Regions from separate parts of the Andreesenia angusta genome, predicted to be linked through region 1. Evidence: riboswitches for the same ligand, from Rfam matches in the RefSeq annotation. Region 1 holds a riboswitch; the other holds the start of a gene.
What was found. Region 1 has a riboswitch for thiamine pyrophosphate ahead of cytX (putative hydroxymethylpyrimidine transporter CytX). Riboswitches for the same ligand answer to the same signal wherever they lie in the genome.
Positions count from the first base shown of each region.

Region 2: another riboswitch for thiamine pyrophosphate. It lies ahead of thiT (energy-coupled thiamine transporter ThiT); the one in region 1 lies ahead of cytX (putative hydroxymethylpyrimidine transporter CytX).

Region 1 is NZ_MKIE01000001.1:235,422-238,529, forward strand. Features, by position in the region: gene thiM (hydroxyethylthiazole kinase) at 1-729, opposite strand, end outside; gene cytX (putative hydroxymethylpyrimidine transporter CytX) at 702-1,886, opposite strand; TPP riboswitch at 1,958-2,063, opposite strand; gene EUAN_RS12140 (coiled-coil domain-containing protein) at 2,139-3,108, opposite strand, start outside.
Region 2 is NZ_MKIE01000003.1:284,288-287,395, forward strand. Features, by position in the region: gene rsgA (ribosome small subunit-dependent GTPase A) at 1-700, shown strand, start outside; gene rpe (ribulose-phosphate 3-epimerase) at 702-1,349, shown strand; TPP riboswitch at 1,357-1,454, shown strand; gene thiT (energy-coupled thiamine transporter ThiT) at 1,495-2,064, shown strand; gene EUAN_RS05945 (thiamine diphosphokinase) at 2,068-2,700, shown strand; gene rpmB (50S ribosomal protein L28) at 2,749-2,940, opposite strand.

The DNA of each region.
Region 1 (3,108 bases):
GTCCCTTTCCGAAAGCCTCTCAAAAGCAAGCTCTCCGCAAAGCCCCATCGCTGCAACAGAAGCTTTAGTAGCTTCTATTATATTTTCAGGATTTGCCGCTATGAAAGCAGTTGTCATGGCGCTCAGCATGCATCCCGTGCCTGTAATTTTGCTCATCATGGGATGACCGTTTCTTATTACGTAAGCTTTTTCACTGTCCGCGACAATATCTATGGCCCCTGTAATTACAATGACGGCACCTGTTTTTGCTGAAAAGCTTTTTGCAAATGAAACAGTTTCGTCAAGATTTTCCTCTGTAACCACGTCGTCAATGCTCGCGTCTACGCCTGAAGTAGATCCTGTACCGTCTATAAGTGTCTTAATCTCGGAAATATTTCCACGAATTACCGAAAACTTGACTTCTTCCAGTAGTCTGTGTGCTGTCTCTGTACGCAAGGCGGATGCGCCTGCTCCTACCGGGTCGAGAAGTACAGGGTTATTGCACTTATTTGACTTCTTACCCGCTAGGATCATTGAAAGCATTGTGCCTTCATTGAGCGTACCGATGTTGATGTTCAGCCCGTTGCAAATGGATGCAATCTCCTCAATTTCACCGCTGTAATCCGCCATAATAGGGGATCCTCCACAGGCGAGCAGTATATTGGCGCAATCGTTAACGGTTACATAGTTGGTTATGTTGTGAATAAGCGGCGACTTGTTTTTTACATTTTCAAAGCATCTTTTAAGCATTCTTTCTCTCCTCCTAGCGCTATATCTGTAGCAACAGTAATCATGGACACTATGACCATTATAGGAAGTGTGTTCCCTATAGGTGTGTCCAAAGTCATGGAAATTCGGTAAAGAGCAAACCCTGCGCACCATATGACGATGTTTCTTGTGTTTACACTTGAGCCGCTGCTGTCCTTTTTAAGTACAAAGAAGTCGGTGATCAGAATGGCGATCATCGGTGCAAAGACCGATCCTATCAAGTAGAGGAACCCTTCGAACTGCGACATAGGCGCAAATATCGCAAGCACTGTGCCTACTATCGTGACCACAACGCCTGCAACTTTCCCATTTACTTTACCGCATATGCTAGTTGCACTGATCCCCGCTGAATAGGCGTCGAGAAACGTAGTGGTGACAGTGGACAGTACGACTATAAGGAGTCCAATCATTCCAAAACCGGCAGACATCATAATAGTTGCAACGTCGCTCTCACCCGTAAAGAGCGCAGCTCCTAGCCCGATTATATACATCCAGCAGCTGACAGTGAAATAAGACAGACTACTGACAAGTGTAGACCCTTTTTTTGCACTACTTGTGTAGTCCGATATCAAAGGGAGCCAGGAAAGCGGCATTGCTGCGGACAGCTCGACAGCTACGCCAAAAGAAATGGCGTCGCTCACCGGCGCTGAAGCATCACCACGAAAGACCACGGCGCTCATTATAATTGTGAGGACAAACAATCCACCCATGGCGAGCACATTGACTTTTCCCAGGTTTTTAAAGCCTAGCAGAATCCAGAGCACAATCAAGCCGCCTATTATAAGGCTCCAAGCCCATTGGCCTGAAAGCGGGAAAGTGGTCTGTGCAGCCGCCGCTCCTGAAATAATCATGATGGCTGTCCAGCCCACAAGTTGAAGCACGTTTAAGCTTGAAAAAATCAGAGATCCCTTCTCCCCGAATGAACGCTTGACCGTCTCCATAGCACTTTTTTCAGTTTTTGCCCCAATCAGCCCCGCACCGTAAAGAAGCACACAGCCGATTACATGCCCCAATACGATCGCCAAAATCCCTCTTTCAAATCCCAGCGGAGCAATCAACGCCCCCGTCATAATCTCTGCGATTGACACCGCAGCCCCGAACCAGATAAGTCCGTTCGATAAAATGCTTGTTTTTTCCATTTATAAACTCCTTTTCTTTTCGTTTGAACAAAAAAGGGAAACACCTGACGATGTTTCCCATAAGAGCTGTAAAAGCTATGAAAGTAACTTCCTACGTTGGCATTATCCAAATCAGGTTAAAGGGTCGAAGTTGATCACTTCCTCTCAGCCTGCATACAAGCTCCCCTGTTCAAACGTTATTCTATTTTCCTCCACATTATATGCTTAAGGCAGTTCTTTGTCAAATAGCAAAGTTCTATAACTACCTATACTTTATTTTTCCAAATCAAATATCTCGGTTTGCTCCACCTGCCCGAGCCTTGTCATAGTCAGAGGGTCCTTGTCTATAAAAAATGCACTTCTTATCTCCTGTTCTTTGGTCATTATTTGAGTGTCCCCGCTTTCAGCGTCTCTAAGTCTGCAGCTGTACACTATCGGGAAATACGACCTGATGTATTTTCCCTCTGCATGCGCTGTAAAGGCTATTATCTGAAACCCAAGCTGCTTGGCTATGAAGAATACAGGATCCAGTATATGGTCGCTAGACGCTTTTCCAAACGGATTGTCCACTACAACAGTTCTGCTTGGCCCTCTGCTAGGACCTGCTTTCTTCTCTGCAAGATAGTTCAGTATTCCAAGGAAAAGCGTCATGTTCTTGCTCCACTTCTCCCCTCCAGACCATGAGTTGGAGGTCTCCCAAGAGTACGGCAAACTGCTTATCTTCTTGTCATTTGTAACCTTGCGGCACTTGACCTTTATAGGATTGCTCCTGAGCGCAATTTCCAAAAGCTGCTTGGACTGTAGCCACACCTCTATCGACTTTCTGACTTTTTCCTCTATCTCGTAGCCATTCTCGTCCTTGAACCCCTCCCCCTCAAGCTGCTTCATCATCCAGTCTATATATCTAGACAGCTCCTCTTTTGTCTCCTTTTCATTCCACTCTGGCACGTTTATGGTGAATATGTCTTTCCAGCTATCTTCTACCTTTACCCTTGTATTCCTAGGTATCTGTCTTATCTCTTTAGCTACTGTCTCTAGGTGCAAATACAGGTGGCCTATAAACTGCTGCACTTCCCTGTCGTGATCCCTTATGTCGTTTTCAGCCAGCTCTATAGCCCTTTTTATTATATGCTCCATCTTGCTCTGCCAATCTAGCACTTCCAAAAGAGAGTCTTTCTTGCGTATACCGCTAAGAGCCCTGTCCTTGAATTTCACGTCCAATATATTTTCATTGCAGAATTCC
Region 2 (3,108 bases), on a different contig from region 1:
GATACTGGAGAGGAGAAACGAGCTTTTCAGGCCTCCTGTGTCGAATGTAGACCAGGCTGTAATAGTCTTCGCGCTCAGGAGTCCGGACCCGAATCTATGGCTACTAGACAAGTTTCTGATACTGGCGGAAGAGCAGGAGATAGATATAGCAATCTGCTTCAACAAGATAGACCTTGTGTCTGATGAAGAGAAGCTGGAGTACAACAGGATATACGAAAATGCCGGATACAGAGTGCTGAACACCAGTACAGAGACAGGAGAAGGCATAGAGTGTTTGCGAGAAGTGCTCTCTGGAAAGACGACCGTATTCGCAGGACCTTCGGGTGTAGGGAAGTCCACACTTCTAAACACAGTGCAGCCCGACTTGAAGCTTCAGACTGGCTCGGTGAGCGAAAAGACCTCTAGGGGAAAGCACACCACTCGCCATGTGGAGCTTATGAGCTTAGAACTGGGCGGATATGTGCTGGACACTCCGGGCTTCAGCTCCCTTGAGCTGGACTTTCTGACAGAGGAAAATCTGGAGGTGTACTTCCCGGAGATATACAGCAAAAGCGAGGACTGCAGGTTCAGAGGCTGTAGGCACAACAAGGAGCCTGGCTGTGCCGTGAAGAGCGCAGTGGAGCAAGGCGAAATAAGCGAGAAGAGGTATGAAAACTACCTGCTCTTCTTGAAAGATGCAATGGAAAGGAGAAAATACTAGTATGGTGAAAATAGCCCCATCGATACTCTCGGCTGACTTTAGCAAGCTGGGGAGTGAAGTAGAAGCGATAGATAGAGGAGGAGCGGACTATATACACATAGACGTTATGGACGGCCATTTTGTTCCGAATATAACTTTCGGGCCTCCTGTCATAAAGTGCATAAGAAAGTCTACAGACAAGGTGTTTGACGTGCACCTCATGATAGAGAACCCAGACCTATATATAGAGGATTTTGTAAAGGCGGGGGCGGATATAATAACTGTTCACCAGGAGTCTTCAAACCACCTGCACAGAACTATACAGCTTATAAAGAGCTACGGCGTAAAGGCAGGAGTTTCTTTAAATCCGGCGACGCCTCTAGAGACTATAGAGTATGTGCTAGACGAACTGGACATGGTGCTTGTGATGTCTGTAAACCCTGGGTTTGGAGGACAGTCTTTCATACCTCAGATGAAGGACAAGATAAGGAAGCTTTCCGTCATTATAGCGGAGAGGGGACTCGAAGTGGAGATAGAAGTGGACGGCGGGATAAAGCTGGACAACGCCAGAGAGATTGCAGACTGCGGAGCAGATGTGCTTGTAGCAGGTTCAGCCATATTCGGAGCTGAAGACGTGGTGGAAGAGACAAGAAAGTTCAAAAACATATAGTAAAAACTTGAATTACTAGGGGAGCTAATGCTGAGAGGAAGTTCTGACTTCGACCCTTAACCTGAACTAGGTAATGCTAGCGTAGGGAAGTGAGGCAAAGTACTAGCCCTCCCTATTAATATAAAATAATAAGGAGGATTTTTTTATGGTTGAAAAGAGAAGTAGAGGCATGAGTGTTAAATTTATAGTTGAGGCTGGAATAATGGTGGCGTTGGCCACTATACTGAGCTATGTAAAGCTCTACCATATGCCGCAGGGAGGCTCGGTTACAGCTGGAAGCATGGTGCCTATAGTGCTTGTGGGGCTTAGGTACGGCGTCAAGAAAGGGGTTCTAGTGGGAATGCTCTACGGAGTGCTTCAGTCTATACTGGAGCCATATGTAGTGCACCCTGTGCAGTATATACTGGACTATCCACTGGCTTTCGGACTGCTTGGGCTCTCGGGAGTCGGATACAAATCTTACTCTAAAGTTTCTGAAAAGGGGCTGGCTCAGTACGGTGCAATAGTAGCCGGAGTGGCGCTAGGCATACTTGGAAGGTTTGCAAGCCATGTGACTGCTGGGGCTATTTTCTTCAAGGAATACGCTGGAGACCGGAATGCCTGGATATATTCAAGTATATACAACGGGACTTTTTTAAGTTTAGAGCTTGTCATAACTGTAGTTGCGATACTGCTTCTGTGGAAGCCTCTAGAGAGGATTGGAGCTGAAAAATAGGATATGAGATATATACTGATTTCTAACGGGGACTTTGCGGCTGAGACTGCCGGGAAAATAGATTGGAACGAGTCTGTAAAGATCTGTGTAGATGGAGGAGCGAGACATTTCAAAGAGCTCGGGATAGATCCTGATATGATAATAGGGGATCTTGACTCGGCAGATAGAGATACTGTCGATTACTTCAGAGATAGAGGGGTGGAGGTTTTGAGACATCCCTCTAAAAAAGACAAGACCGACACAGAAATAGCTGTGGAATACGCCCTTGAAAACGGAGCCAGCGAAATTCTGCTTCTAGGCTCTACAGGATCTAGAGTGGACCATATGATGGGAAATATAAATCTGCTGCATAGGTTGAAGGCCCAGAACATATCGGCCAAGATGGTGGATGCAGAAAATGAGATAAGCATAATCTCCGGGGAGTACGAGCTGGAGATGGATGAAAACTACAAGTACATCTCTCTGATTCCATACGGAGGCGAAGTGAAAGCCGTGACGCTTAGAGGCTTTGAATACGAGCTCACAGAGCGGGACTTCACGGTTTCGGACACGCTGGGCATAAGCAATGAAATAGCAAGTGGTAGAGCCCATATAAGCATAGGCTCTGGAGAGATGATGCTCATAAAGTCCAGATAATGTAAAATAAAAAAGGGCAGAAAAAAGGCTTCCTATTTAGGAAGCCTATTATATTGCTCTTTCTACATTACCAGATCTTAAGCATCTTGTACATACGTTGACTCTCTTTGGAGATCCATCAACTATAGCTTTAACTTTACGCACGTTTGGCGACCAAGTTCTATTGCTTTTACGGTTAGAGAAAGTAACTAGATGTCCCGATATTTTACCTTTTCCACAAACTTCACAGAATTTTGCCACGATTAAACACCTCCTACTACTTACGTATGAAAAATTACATTACATCTCATTGTAGCATAGGAGGACTGTATTTTCAAGAAAAATTAAGAATATATCATCTCTGAATCTAAAAGTTGAACAAGACGAGACGATAGGGTAAAATAATATTACAGGAAAATTTTATAAAAA